Occallatibacter riparius: one gene and its partner. The protein of the gene in region 1 binds, or shares a complex with, the protein of each later gene. Links are inferred from orthologs where the notes say so. Each region holds a gene or a part of one and is shown in the gene's direction. Other genes may lie near its edges.

Region 1 (6,780 bases):
CGTGGAATACGTGCGCTCGGAGATGCTGTCGCGCTTCCAGCAGAATGCACCGGGGGCTACGGGTGCGATTGTGCCGCTGCGGAAACCGGTGGGCGTGCCGCGGGGTAACGGCGGCCGGCGGGAGTAGCTTTAGCCACTGCGCCCGCGCTCTGGAGTTGAACCTATTCACACTTCCCTGGTCTTTGTTTTACTCATCGTTTTCATTGCCACTCTGATCCGGTCGGCGTTTGGGTTCGGGGAGGCGCTTGTTGCCGTGCCTCTGCTGTCGTTCTGCATGCCGTTGCGGGTGGCGGCGCCGCTGGCAGTGCTGCTCTCGATTACCATCGCGGGCATCGTGGTTGTGCAGGACTGGCGCCGCATCCATCTGCGCAGCGCGGGCTGGCTGATCGCGTCGAGCGCCGCGGGGATTCCACTTGGTGTGTGGCTGTTGAGCAGCAGTCACCAGCGCATCGTGAAGTGCGGACTGGGCGTGTTGATCCTGTTGTTCTCGCTGTACTCCCTGGTTGGACGCAAGCCGCCGGAGTTGCACAGCGACCGGCGCGTCTGGCTGCTGGGCTGTGGGCTGGTGGCGGGTGTGCTTGGCGGCGCCTACGGCATGAATGGGCCGCCGCTGGTGATCTACGGATCGATGCGGCGCTGGTCTGCGCAGCACTTTCGCGCAACGCTGCAGGCGTACTTTCTTCCGGTCAGCATTCTTGGAATGGCGGGCTACTGGCTGAGTGGCTTGTGGGTTCCGGTGGTGACGCACGACTATCTTCTGTCGCTGCCTGTCGCTCTTCCCGCCGTCTTTCTGGGCAGGGCCATCAATCATCGCCTTTCTGGCGATAAGTTCCTCAAATACATCTACGCGGGACTGGCGGCTACGGGCGCGTTGCTTGTCATCATGGTCATTACCGGCCACGTGTAATGCGCCGAGTTGTATCCCGGCGGGGGCTAAAGCCCGAGATCTTTATTGGGTGCTTTGCGGCACGACTAAAGTCATGCCCTGTTACAAAGCCTCTCGCCCCGGCTAAATCTATCAGACGTAGTCGGCGCTTAGAGACAATTCGCGGCACCATCCATTTATCCTTAGCTCTGCATGCTGTATGCGCTTCTTGCACTCGCGGTATTTGGCCTGATTACTTCGTCTGTCTTCACGGGCATGGTTCTGGCCGCGCTGCCGCGCTTTTTTCGCGAACGCCGCGAGGCATTCATGGCGATGGATCGCGAGCCCAAGTACACGCCTCCGCTGAGCCTGCTGAAGCCATTGCATGGAGCGGAGCCGGGGCTTGAGTCGTACCTGACTACTTTTTTCGAGCAGGTTTATCCAGCGTACGAGATTTTGTTCTGCACCAAGTCGGCGGATGATGCTGGTCTGGCGCTGGCACGCGAAGTTGCTGCGCGTTATCCGGAGATTCCGGTGCAGTTTCTCTCGACCGGCGGACAGCCCGACTACATAAACGCGAAGGTCGCGCAGATGGAGTTGATGGCCCAGCAAGCGACCCATGACATCTTCGTGATCAGCGATAGCGATGTGCGGGTGACGCAGGATTATCTGCAGGCTGTCGCGCTGCCGTTCGAGGATCCGAAGGTGGGCGGCCTCACGTGCCTCTATCGCGGCGTCGCTGCGGAAGGCGGACTCTGGGCGCAGCTTGAGGCTGTCGGCATGAGCGTGGAGATGTCGGCAGGCGTGCTGGTGGCGCGCAGCATGGAGGGGATGCAGTTTACGCTGGGGCCCACGATGGCGTTTCGCCGCCAGGTCATTCGCAAGATGGGCGGGTTCGCGGTCACGGCGGATTATTGCGCGGATGATTTCGTGCTGGGCAACGAGGCGCACAAGCACGGCGACACGATCGTGCTGAGTCATCACTCGATTGACCACATGGTGATCAATGCGAGCTTCTGGCAGTCGATGCTGCACCAGGTGCGGTGGATGAAATCGACGCGTTTCTCGCGGCCGAAGGGGCACTTTGGCACGTCGCTCACGTTCAGCATGCCGTTCGGGCTGCTGGGGCTTGGTGCAGGGCTTGCGTCGCATCACACGGCGATCGGCGTGAGCCTCATGGCCTGGGCGTTGATTTCGCGCTGGCTGCTTTCTCTGGGCGTAGGCAACTGGGTGGTTCGCGATTCGAACTGGTTCGGGCTGCTGGTGCTTTATCCCGTTCGCGATCTGATGGGCTTCTTGTTCTGGGCTGCAAGTTACACATCGAGCAAAATTCACTGGCGCGGGCGCAAGTTCCAACTGCTGCCTGGCGGCAAGATGCGCGCGGCTTAACGGCCAGAGAGGCTGAGGGCGCCGCTGACCGCAGGTCGTCGTCTACCATGAACGCATGAAAATTCTCTCGGCCGCCGAGATGCAGGCCTGCGATCGCGCTACGACGGAGAGCTTCGGGATTCCATCGTTTGACTTGATGCGCCACGCGGCCGCCGCGGTGGCGACTTTCGCGCGCGAACGTTTCGCCAAAGCGCGCCGCATTACGGTGCTGTGCGGGCGCGGCAATAACGGCGGAGACGGCATGATGGCGGCGCGTCTGCTGGGCGGCCATGGGCTGCACGTTACGGTGATGCTGCTGGGCTCGCCGGATGGGCTGGCCGGAGACGCTGCCGAGGCGTGGCGCAGGCTGGGAGACGCAGGGAATTGCAGGCTGGTGGTTGTGGAGACGGAGGAGCAACTGCAAGATCACCAGGCGGCGTTCCGAGCTGACCTGATCATCGATGCGGTTCTCGGCACCGGATTCAAGCCGCCGATGAGGGGTCTGGCACTGGCTGCGCTGCAATGGGTTCGAGACAGCGACGCGCCGGTGCTCGCGGTGGATCTGCCTTCCGGCTGGGCGGCGGACGAGATGAAGGGCGATGGCGACGAGCAAGTGTATCCGGCGGACGGGGTTGTTACGTTCACGGCGCCCAAACCTGCGCATGTATTCGGCGAACTCACGAGGCGGTGGAATCAGCCGGTAGTGGTTGCGCCGATCGGTTCGCCTGACGAGGCGATGGCGTCTTCGCTTGATTTGTACTGGGCGGGAACTGCGCAGGAGATTGTGCAGACGCCGCGGCCGTTCGACTCGAACAAGGGCAAGTATGGGCACGTGCTGGTGATCGGCGGTACCTTTGGCTCGGCGGGGGGCAAGGCGGGAGCGCCTGCGATGACGGCGATGGCGGCCATGCGCGCGGGCGCGGGGCTGGTAACGGCAGCAGTGCCGGAGCCGGCTCTGCCGACCGTGGCGCGGTTTGCGCCTGAGTTGATGACGGTGCCGCTGGAGACGAATGGCCTGGGCGAAGCGCAACTGAGCGCTGATGAGGAGAAGCGTCAGGCGCTGTTGAAGGGGATGACGGTGGCAGCCGTTGGGCCGGGACTTGGGCAGGGTTCGGGAGCCGAGGCGATTCTGGAATGGCTGTTGAATGAGACGATTCCACTGGTGATCGATGCGGACGGGTTGAATGTTCTGGCCAAGTCGATGGAACTGCTCGGAGGGGTGGGGGGCGCGGGGCGCACGATTGTGCTTACGCCGCATCCCGGTGAGATGGCGAGGCTTGCGGGGATATCGACTGCCGAGGTTCAGTCGGATCGGCTCAACGTTGCGCGCGACTTTGCGGCGCGTTACGGCGTGATTCTCGTATTGAAAGGAGCGCACACGCTGATTGCGCATCCAAGCGGGCGAGTGGCGGTGAACACTACGGGCAATCCCGGGATGGCGAAGGGCGGCAGCGGCGACCTGCTAACGGGCGTAATTGCGGGACTTCTCGCGCAATTTCCGAGTGATCCGGAGAGGGCGGTGGAGGCGGCGGTTTATATCCATGGGCTGGCCGCGGACTTCGCGGTGCGCGCAGGGGACGAGCACACGTTACTTGCGACTGACACTTTGTCCTACTTTTCCAACGCGTTTCGCTTTCGCTCGACGCGCAGGAACGGTTATGTTTGGTTGCAGGGGCTGCCGGCTGACCTGACCGCGGCAAAGAGCTCCAGCGAGGCAGCAGAATGAGCAATCACGCCCCGGTGGCCGAAGGCCGCATCCACGAGTTCACCACGCAGAGCGGTGCGGACACCATCGAGGTCGGCCGGAAGCTGGCCGATTTGCTCAAGCCGCCGCAGTTGCTGCTGCTCCGCGGGGAACTGGGGACGGGCAAGACTACGCTGGTGAAGGGCATTGCGCAGGCTCTCGATGCGGCTGATCCCGACGAAGTGACGAGCCCGACGTTCACGCTCATCCATGAGTACGAGGGTACGCAGCACGGGAAGCCTGTGCGGCTGTTCCATCTTGATGTTTATCGGATCGAGGGCGAGCGCCAGTTGGAGACACTGGGGCTGGATGAGCTGCTTACGGACAATTCGCTGGTGCTGGTGGAGTGGGGCGAGAAGTTCAAGAGCCTGGTGAAGCGGGCGACCGGCGAGATTGCGATTACTTCCGCGGGTGGGGATGCGCGGAAGATTCGGGTGACGTCGAAGGATACGCCGTAAGCTGTGATCTGCTAATGGGAAGCGCGGTCGTCGCGCAGAGGTTCGCTTCCGTCTTCGACGCAGAGCTTGCAGTCTTTGTTGGTCTTGCGATAGTAGATGGCGGAACCCGCGAAGATGGCCGCCGATATGAGGGACCAGAGGGCAGCCTCCCGCGCGGCGTCGACTGCGTGACGGCCTCTGAGGATGTAGACGAGCGTCAGAGTGACGAATGCGATGGCAAAGACCTGAACGAATCGCTTGACGAGAAAACCTGGTCTCATGGGGAAGTGCCGTCTCCTGGATGCTCTTCCATCTTAGCGGTACGAGATTCACTGGCTGCAAGTGTTCGGGTGGTTCTGAACCGGGGTGGATCGGGGTACACACCAGCACCCTACAATTTGACTCATGCAGCGGATCCCCTTTGACGAAGTTCATCGGCAGCTTACCGCGGTTCTCATCAAACTCGGCTTCACCGCCGATCGTGCTGCGCTGTCTGCGCGCCTCTTCGCTGAGACTACGCGCGACGGCGTCTACTCGCATGGCGTGAATCGCTTCCTGCGCTTTGTCGCGATGATTCGCAATGGGAGTGTCGATGCTGCTGCGGGGCCGCGTGTGGTTTCGCGGTTTGGCGCGATGGAGCGATGGGATGGACAGCGGGGTCCGGGCAATCTCAACGCGTATGCGGCGATGGAGCGAGCGATTGTGCTTAGCCGCGAGCACGGCATGGGGTGCGTTGCGCTGGGCAATACCAATCACTGGATGCGCGGCGGGACGTATGGCTGGCAGGCCGCGGACGCGGGTGCTATCGGCATCTGCTGGACGAACACCATGCCCAACGTGCCGCCGTGGGGCGCAAGCGAGCCTGCGATCGGCAACAATCCACTGGTGATTGCGGTTCCGCGCGCCGCGGGGCACGTGGTGCTGGACATTGCTATATCGCAGTTCTCCCTGGGCGCCATTGAGGGCTATCGGAAGCGCGGCGAAACGCTCCCGGTCGACGGGGGCTTCGATACTGCGGGGCACCTTACGCGCGATCCTGCGGCGATTGAAGCCACGCAACGGATGTTGCCCATCGGCTACTGGAAGGGCTCAGGACTTGCGATCATGCTCGACATGATGGCCGCGATGCTTACGGCGGGCAGCGCGACGCACCAGATCGACACCGATCCGCTGCGCGAGACCGGGCTGTCGCAGGTGTTTATTGCAATGCAGCCTGCCGCGCTTGGGGACCAGGCCGAACTGGAGCGGATCGCCGACGATGTCGTTGCGTCGCTGCACCGCGCCCGGCCTGTTGAGGGCGGAAGGGGCGTCCGCTTTCCCGGGGAAAACACGCTGCGTCTTCGCGAGGAGAATTTGCGGCTTGGGCTGCCGGTTGATCCTGCACTTTGGCAGGAGATTGTTGCGCTGGGAGCTTGAGGTGTACTGCTCTGGTTTGACCAGCAGACCTAGTCAGATCAGGCGGATGGTCTCGGGCATGTGATTCAGCATCGTGTTGATGCGAGGGTCGCTCTCGGACATGCCATACACCTGCGTGTAGCAGGACGTGAGCCACGCGCGTAGACGCGGCTTCGTAATCGAGCCGGGCAGCTTATCGCCATATACGAACAGATCCATCAGCGGGGGCCGCGCGCTCGACACCGGCGGCATGCGATAGGTCAGTCCTTCGATCTGCCTACATCCAAGCCGACAGTAGAAGGCTTTTCGCCGCGTGAGTAATTCGGGATCGGCACCGTGAGTGACTTCTGCGTCCACCTCGATCAGCAGGGGGCGGCCATGGAGTTGCGGCTGTGAAGCGGTCGCGCGGAAGAGGTCGGCGCCGAGGCCACTGCCGCGCCGAGCTGCATCAATGGCTATGTACTCCAGGAGTGCCGCATCGGAGTCGAGGAGGGTAGTGCAGATGGAAAAGCCGACGACGGTGCTGTCGTCGACCGCTGCCAGAAAGATGTATTCGGGTTGCGCGATCATGCGCCGCAGAGCATCCTCGCTTTTGCATTCACTCGGCGGAAGAGCTTGGCTGTAGATGCGGAGGAGTGCGTTAAACTGCGGATCGTCAGCCGAGCTTATTCGCACGATTTCTATCATCGGTGTGTCGACACAAAGCAAAAACGCCTCAGCGTCGTGGAAGGCGCCGAGGCGATTGAGAGTTCCGTTGCACTGCTAGAAGCCCATTACGTTGTAGCCGCAATCGACGTAGAGGGTTTCGCCGGTGACAGCGCTCGCGAGGTCGCTGGCGAGGAATAGGGCGGCGCCGCCCACTTCAAGCTGATCGACGTTACGCTTCAGCGGTGCGCGATCGGCCGCGGCCTTGAGCATGTCGCCGAGAGCGCCAATGCCGCGGGCTGCGAGGGTCTTGATGGGTCCGGCTG
Region 2 (7,319 bases), 1.6 Mb from region 1 along the record:
CGCGCGCAGCTCGCGCATAAAGTTGGCCGGCGCAACCACGTATCCGCCCTCGCCCTGGATCGGTTCGACGAAGATCGCAGCCACTTCCTCCGGAGGTAGAATCGTCTTGAACAGCTTCTCCTCGATATACCGCGCACAACCCAGTGCGAACGCCTCTTCTTCCTGCGGCCCGCCCGTACACCCGCGATACGCGTAGGGATAGCGCACATGCGTTACACCTGGAACAAGCGGAGCGAAGCGCCTCTTCTGCTGCGGCTTCGACGCGGTCAGCGACAACGCGCCCATCGTGCGCCCGTGAAACGCGCCCAGGAACGCAATGATGTTCTGCCGCTCCGTGTGATAACGCGCCAGCTTCATCGCGCACTCCACCGCTTCGGCGCCGGAATTGCCATAGAAGAAACGATGCGGTCCCTTCATCGGCGCGACTGCAGAAAGCTTCGCAGCCAGATCCGTCAGCGGCTCGTTATAAAAGTCCGTACCCGAAATGTGAATCAACTCCGCGGCCTGTTTCTGGATCGCCGCCACAACTTCAGGATGGCAATGGCCGGTTGACGTCACGGCAATCCCTGCGGAAAAGTCCAGGAACTCATTCCCATCCACATCCGTGACGCGGACACCTTTACCGCTCTTCGCCACCAGCGGATACGAGCGCGTATAGCTCGGCGAAATCAGGCGGTCATCGGCCTCAACGGCGGCCTTGGCCTTCGGCCCCGGAAGTTCCGTTACCAGCTTGGGCCCGTACTGTTCGTGCAAAGACTTGTCGGTCATGATCGTCCTCCTCGATAGGTTGTGTGGCCAGGCCGTGGGAGTAGAGCAGCCATCTGCCCGGCGGGCAGCCACCTGCCCTGGGGGCGGCCACGGACCCCGTGGGATTTGGGGTCGTTCAACGTTCCGGGCCCAGACGGACCCGCGTTGCAGGCGAGGAACTTCGGTTGTCTGTTCTTTAGTCGCCGCCGAAGAGACTAGGTCGTGTGCGGGTGGGCAGCACGCGCAGGTGCTTCCGCGGGCAAATGCAGCGCGCACGCGAGCCCGACCAGCGCCATTTCGCCGGCAGATTGGCTCCATTCATCACGTGCTTGTGCATGCATACCCCGCTTTTCGGGAGCATAGCACGTCAACTGCCGACTTTCCATCTTCCTCTGCCCGTCAGTAACGCTTCGGACGCGTCACGCGCCGGAATATAATCCCGCCACTCCTCTGATTCGGCGATTCTCTTCAGAAGCCCGAACCTGCGCCGCAACAGCCGGCGAATATGCGGCCTGAGCAGCAACACGCCCAGCATTTTGCCCAACCATCCCCAGCGCATCGAGAACCGGATCTCATCGCGCAGTCGCACGGATCCATCCGCTAGCAGATCGAAACTGTGGTCGTGCTCGAACGTCTTGAAGCGCCCTGAGATCATGCGGTCGCGAAAGAAGCTGCACGGCCGGAACTCCTCAATGATGCTCTCGTGAAACTGCGGCAGTCCGAACTTCCAACCCTTCCACAGGACCGTATCGCCATCCTCCACAAACCCTGACATGCGCCCCCGCTCAGGATGCATGCGTAGTTCGCGCTCCACGATCTCCACGCTTGTCGAAAGAAGGAAGCACCGCTCAAGCGGCGCGTGAATCGTGACCTGATCCCGCAGAACGAACTCTCTGCTCATGCTGGGGTATCCTGCTGCGCATTCCCGAATCGCTCCCGAACCAGCGCCACCGCCTGCTCCGTCGTCGCGATTGAGCCTTCGAGCTGCGCATCCTCTGCCGCCCGCAGCATCTCCTTGAAGCGCGGCCCCGGGGCATAGCCCGCCGCAATCAGCTCGCGGCCCGTGAGCAGCGGTCTTGGACGGACGTCCTCCTGCGGCATCTCTTCGTAACGCTCCTCGACGAAGCGGTATGTGTCAAGGTTGCGATGCGCCGCCATGCAGTCCATCTTGTGCAGCGCAAGGTGCTCCTCGAAGCATGGCAGCCGGAAGAACCGTTTCAGCGTCGATGCCTTCATATGCGGCGCATCTGCAAAGCGCATGTGGTGCTCAATTAGCGCAAGAATCTGCCGCGTATCCTCGTTAGAAAACCGAAACCGCCGGCAAATCTCCGCGCCCATTGCCACGCCCACTTCAACATGTCGATCGAAGCGGATGCGGTCCGGCGCGACCCGGAATGTCGGCGGCTTGCCCACGTCATGCAGCAGCGCGCCCCACGCCAGCGTGCACGGCACACCTGGCTCGAGCTGCTCCAGCAGCATGAGCGTGTGAATGAAGACATCGCCCTCGGGATGGTACTGCGGCGGCTGCTCCACGCCCTTCATCTTCGGGATCTCAGGCAGAACCTGCTGCAGCAGCCCCGTCTCATCCAGCAGCTCGAACGCCCTCCGCGCTTTGCCCTCCGTCAACATCTTGGTCAACTCGTCGCGCACGCGTTCTTGGCTCACCGAGTGAATGCGCGCTGCCAGCGAGCAAATCGCCGAATGCGTCGCCGCCTCGATCGCGTACCCAAACCGCGCCGCAAACCGCACCGCCCGCAACAGCCGTAGTTGATCCTCTTCAAAACGCCGCCGCGGATCGCCGATCGCCCGAATCACCCCCGCATCCAGATCCGCCAGCCCACCCACATAATCGAGGACCGCGGCTCGAAGCGCGCTCCCATCGCCAAGGAACTCCTCCAAAGCTTCGCCCCCACGCAGTGGGTCCAGCAGTAGCCCATTGATCGTGAAATCCCGCCGCTGCACATCTTCTTCGGCACTCGTCGTATAGCGCACCGCGTCCGGATGCCTGCCATCGGAGTAGGAGTCGTCGCAGCGGAACGTCGCCACCTCCGTCGTCGCATAGCGCGGCCCCGCGTCGCCCGCATCTTCCAGCGGTGGAATCTCATCCGGCGCCTCATCCGCAACCAGCACCACGCCGAAATGCGCGCCCACCGCAAACGTCCGCGGAAACATTCCCATCACGATATCCGGAGTAGCAGACGTAGCCACGTCATAATCCACCGGATCGCGCCCCAGCAGCAGATCGCGCACGCATCCGCCCGCCAGGTAGGCCTGGTGTCCTTCCGTCCGCAGCGCCTCCACAATCCGCAGGGCCGCTTCGAGTTGTCGTGATAGCGCAGGCATCGCTCTATTGTCACTCTCCCGGAGTGCTCTGATGCAAGGCCCGATAAACTGGAAGGTTATGTCCCGTGGCCTCATCCTCGGAATCGAAAGCTCCTGCGACGAAACAGCCGCCTCCGTGGTCGAGCGCGGCTCCCGCACGCTCTCGTCCGTCGTAGCCTCGCAGATCGCCACCCACGCCCGCTTCGGCGGCGTGGTCCCCGAGCTCGCTAGCCGCGAGCATCTCCGTGCCATCGTTCCCGTGGTCCGCGCGGCACTCGCTGAGGCAGGCGTGGGCTTCGACGATCTCGATGCCATCGCCGTCACCTCCGGCCCTGGCCTCGCCGGCGCGCTGCTAGTCGGAATCAGCTACGCCAAGGCCCTTGCCTTCGCGCGCAATCTCCCCGTCATCGCCATCAATCACCTCGAGGGCCACATCCACGCGGTTCTCCTCGAAGAGCGCCAGAACGCCCCCGCCTCCACGCAACAGGACGAGCCCGCCCTTGCCCTGGTCGTCTCCGGTGGACACACGCATCTCTATCTGGCCGAACCCGCGCACGAAGCGTGGCACTACAAGCTCATCGGCCGCACCCTCGATGACGCCGCCGGCGAAGCCTATGACAAAGTCGCCAAGCTGCTCGGCCTGGGCTACCCCGGAGGTCCCTGGATCGACGCCATTGCCCGCTTCGGCGATCCCAAAGCAGTCCCATTCGCCTTCGCGCAGATCAAGGCCAAGGCGCATCTGCACGGCAAAGCCCCGCGCACCAAAGCCGCGAAAACCGCTCCCATCGCCGATCTCGACCCGCACTTTCTCTTCTCGTTCTCAGGGATCAAAACAGCCGTCCTGCGCCACGTTGAGCTCCAGGGCATGCGCGCCGGGGGCGACGAGCGCATCGCCAAAATCCTCGCTGGCGATCGCCCTCCCAAAACCAAAGAGGAAGCCCTCGCCCTCGCCCCCCAACCCATCCTCGACATGATCGCCAGCTTTCAGCACGCGGTCGTCGGCGACCTCATGAAGAAGACCTTCGCCGCCGCCGAATCCCTCGGCGCCACTCGCATCCTCGTCACCGGAGGCGTCGCTGCCAACCGCGAACTCCGCGAGCGCTTCGCCGCAGAAGCCCCGCGCCGCCACATGCGCGTCTCGTTCCCCACGCCGGCCCTCTCCACAGACAACGCCGCTATGATCGCCGCCGCCGCCTGGCCGCGCTTTGTCTCCGGCGAGTTCGCCGCCAGCGCCCTCAGCGCCGAACCCTCACTCGCCCTCGGCGTGTGAGCCCGGCCGCCCAGCCCTCTATTTCTCACTGCTACAATCAAAAAGGCTTGAAATACGGCCTATTTCCAGCGGATGGGCACCCTTTAGATCGAATGACTCTGCGCCTGTTCAACACTCTTTCCGGACAAATCGACGAGCTCGTTCCGGCCGACGGCACCGAGTTGCGCATGTACGCCTGCGGGCCCACCGTCTATGACTACGGCCACATCGGCAACTTCCGCACCTTCCTCCAGGTCGATGTTCTGCGCCGCTCCCTCAAGCTCACCGGCACGCGCCTGCGTCACGTCATGAACATTACCGACGTCGATGACAAGATCATCCGCAACGCGGCCGCCGCCGGCATCCCCATCGGCGAGTACACCCCAAAGTATGTCGACGCCTTCTTCGAAGACCTCGACTCGCTCCGCGTTGAGCGCCCCGAAATCATCGCTCGCGCCACTGAGCACATACCGCGGATGGTCAGCCTGATCCAGCAGCTTGAATCTGTCGGCGCCGCCTACAAAACCGATGATGGAAGCTGGTACTTCCGCCTCCGCTCGTTCCCTGAATACGGCAAGCTGAGCAAAAAAGATCTCAGCGGCATGGAAGACGGCGCGCGCGTCGACGTTGACGAATACGAGAAGGATTCAGCCCGCGACTTCGCCCTCTGGAAGGCCACCAAGCCCGGCGAAACAAGCTGGGACACACCCATCGGCCGCGGCCGCCCCGGCTGGCACATCGAGTGCTCCGCCATGTCCATGGAGTTCCTCGGCGACAGCTTTGACCTCCACGCTGGCGGCGAAGACCTCATGTTTCCGCACCACGAGAACGAAATCGCGCAGAGCGAAACCGTCACGAAGAAACCGCTGGCCCGCCACTGGATGCACGTCCGCTTCCTGCTCGTCGACGGCCGCAAGATGTCGAAGAGCGAAGGCAATTTCTACACCCTCCGCGACCTGTTGCTGAAGGGCTACAAAGCTTCGGCCATCCGCCTCGCGCTCATCTCGGTGCCCTACCGCCACCAGCTCAACTTCACCTTCGAGAGCCTCGCGGATGCCACCGCCGCCATCGACCGCCTCCGCACCTTCCATCAGCGCCTGACCCAGGGCACCTTCGCCCCCGGCGACAATCCCGACATCCAGGCCGCAGCGAAAAAGGCAAGCGATGAGTATTACGCTGCCCTCGCCAACGACCTCAACACCGCCGAGGCCCGCGCCCCCATCTTCGACCTCGTGCGCGCGTCCAACACCGCCATCGACCAGGGCAAGTTCTTCGCCGCCGATCATGACGCCGTGCTCAAGGTTCTCGCCGATTTCGACGCCGTATTCGATGTCCTCGAAGATCGCGACACCGAAGCCACCAAGCGCGCCCTCGCCTGGGCCGAGCAAACCGGCCGCACCGCCGACGTCGCTCCTGAACTGCTCGCCGGGTTCGCCCTCAGCGACGCGGAGATAGACAACCTCGTAGCCGAGCGCACCAAGGCCAAGAAGATGCGCAACTTCGCTCGCGCCGACCAGATCCGCAACGAGCTCGCCGAAAAAGGCGTCATCATCGAAGACTCCAAAGACGGCGTTCGCTGGAAACGGAAGTAGTCACCATCCAGAGGCAGGCAAGAACCTTGCGCATGGCTGTATGCAATGTGAAAGGGCACGACTTCAGTCGCGCCGATATGCTTACTTAAATTTTGAGCGGGGCTTTTAGCCCATCCTGTCCTACTCTCTCGGTCACCCATTAACATCGATTGCCAGAGGTTCATTCCCCAGATGGAAGCCAACGAAGCGCACGAATTACAGGAACACGCCGAACACGGCGCCCACGACACCTCCCTCCGCCCTGTCGCCTTCACCATGAGCGTGCTCGCGGTCCTCGTAGCCATCGCGACGGTGCTTGGCCACCGCACACACACCGAGGCCGTCCTCCTGCAGAACAAAGCCACCGACCAGTGGAACGAGTACCAGGCCAAGAAGATTCGCTCCTACAACACCAGTCTCGAGGCCGATCTCCTCGGAGTAGTCAACCTCGCCGACAAGGACAAGGCCGCGAAGCTCGCCAAGTCCTACGCCGATCATCAGGCCAAATGGAATGATGATCTGAAGGAAGAGCAGGAAAAGGCCACTGACCTTGAAAAGGAAGTCGCTCTCGCCGAACGCCGCGCAGACCGCTTCGATCTCGGGGAAGCTCTCCTTGAAATCGGCTTGGTCGTCACCTCCGTCACGCTGCTTACGCGCACGCGCCTCTACTGGTACTTCGGCATGGGCTTTGCCGCCGCCGGCATCCTCTCCGCGATCACCGCGTTCCTCGTGCACTGAGTGGTAGACTGGCCGCGATGAAAGCCCTCCTCTGTCTTCTTCTGGTTCTCTCCACCGTCGCAGCACGCGCGCAAGCCGTAACCCGCACTTCCAATGAACTCGGCTTCAGCTTCACCGCGCCCGCTGACTGGGAAGTGATGGACACCAGCGCCTTCGCCAAAGAGCAGGCCCGCCAGAACGCCAACAGCGAGGAAGACAAAAAAGGGCTTGGCTGCGTTGACATCGGCTTCACCGCCCGCCACGGTAACCCGCCCTCTGTGATGACTGAGGTGGCTCTACCCTTCGCGTGCTACGGACAGCAGATGACCGAAGCCGATCTGCCTGGATTCGCCTCCAGCGCCTCAGCAGGCCTCGCTCAAAACTTCGACCTTGGGCAGCCTGTATACGGCCTCTACCAGCTCGGTACCCACCAGTTTTGGATCGAGCGCGTCAACGCCACCGTAAAGGGCCAGGGCGCCATCGCATACACCATCGAGATCGCCTGCAGCGTGTCGAAGAAAGCCGCCGTCTGCTGGATGGTCATGGCTGCAAATGACAGCTCGCTCGCATCCTTTGAGCAGATGCCCGTCTCCATCGACGGAGACGCACCCGCTGCCCTGGTTCCGCAGAACGCTTTCGAGAAGAAGCCTTCCTGATCTTTCTGTCTCAGAAATTAGATCAGCCTCATCCTGAGCGGAGTGTGGCCGGCTTTG

What was found. The genes of interacting proteins can lie anywhere in the genome.
Region 2: the proteins of tsaE (region 1) and MOP44_RS06035 are in contact, whole or in part, in a crystal structure (PDB 6N9A), measured with the Thermotoga maritima proteins. The link is inferred for Occallatibacter riparius from one-to-one orthologs. Residues at the interface, in WP_004082108.1 of Thermotoga maritima: Leu37, Gly38, Lys46, Lys57, Val59, Lys60, Ser61, Thr63, Phe64, Thr65, Leu66, Met67, Val69, Pro71, Tyr82, Arg83, Leu84, Asp86, Asp88, Phe89, Asp93, Ile128, Asp130, Glu131, Arg134; in WP_004082750.1 of Thermotoga maritima: Cys10, Asp11, Arg49, His50, Leu82, Gly84, Gly135, Gly136, Glu154, Thr155, Leu156, Asp157, Asp158, Ser159, Glu162, Asp165, Lys166, Arg169, Leu170, Tyr175, Lys213, Thr214, Leu217, Tyr218, Gln221, Arg222, Asn324.

The regions. Positions count from the first base shown.
Region 1 is NZ_CP093313.1:3,111,758-3,118,537, forward strand. What follows is about bases 2,696-5,695. They hold tsaE (tRNA (adenosine(37)-N6)-threonylcarbamoyltransferase complex ATPase subunit type 1 TsaE), read left to right. Parts: upstream 2,696-3,955; coding sequence 3,956-4,435; downstream 4,436-5,695. Other genes in these bases: MOP44_RS12580 (NAD(P)H-hydrate dehydratase), read left to right, coding at 2,696-3,959; MOP44_RS12590 (hypothetical protein), read right to left, coding at 4,447-4,695; yiaK (3-dehydro-L-gulonate 2-dehydrogenase), read left to right, coding at 4,820-5,695. Also shown: MOP44_RS12565 (MerR family transcriptional regulator), read left to right, coding at 1-127; MOP44_RS12570 (sulfite exporter TauE/SafE family protein), read left to right, coding at 194-907; MOP44_RS12575 (glycosyltransferase), read left to right, coding at 1,079-2,254; more of MOP44_RS12580, read left to right, coding at 2,310-2,695; more of yiaK, read left to right, coding at 5,696-5,830; MOP44_RS12600 (GNAT family N-acetyltransferase), read right to left, coding at 5,864-6,484; MOP44_RS12605 (enoyl-ACP reductase FabI), read right to left, coding at 6,572-6,780. UniProt on the Escherichia coli protein: Required for the formation of a threonylcarbamoyl group on adenosine at position 37 (t(6)A37) in tRNAs that read codons beginning with adenine.
Region 2 is NZ_CP093313.1:1,523,953-1,531,271, reverse strand. The notes cover bases 2,288-5,243. They hold MOP44_RS06035 (tRNA (adenosine(37)-N6)-threonylcarbamoyltransferase complex transferase subunit TsaD), read left to right. Parts: upstream 2,288-3,148; coding sequence 3,149-4,339; downstream 4,340-5,243. Other genes in these bases: cysS (cysteine--tRNA ligase), read left to right, coding at 4,432-5,243; MOP44_RS06040 (CCA tRNA nucleotidyltransferase), read right to left, coding at 2,288-3,090. Also shown: MOP44_RS06050 (acetyl ornithine aminotransferase family protein), read right to left, coding at 1-768; MOP44_RS06045 (SRPBCC family protein), read right to left, coding at 1,115-1,648; more of MOP44_RS06040, read right to left, coding at 1,645-2,287; more of cysS, read left to right, coding at 5,244-5,910; MOP44_RS06025 (DUF4337 domain-containing protein), read left to right, coding at 6,082-6,627; MOP44_RS06020 (hypothetical protein), read left to right, coding at 6,645-7,262.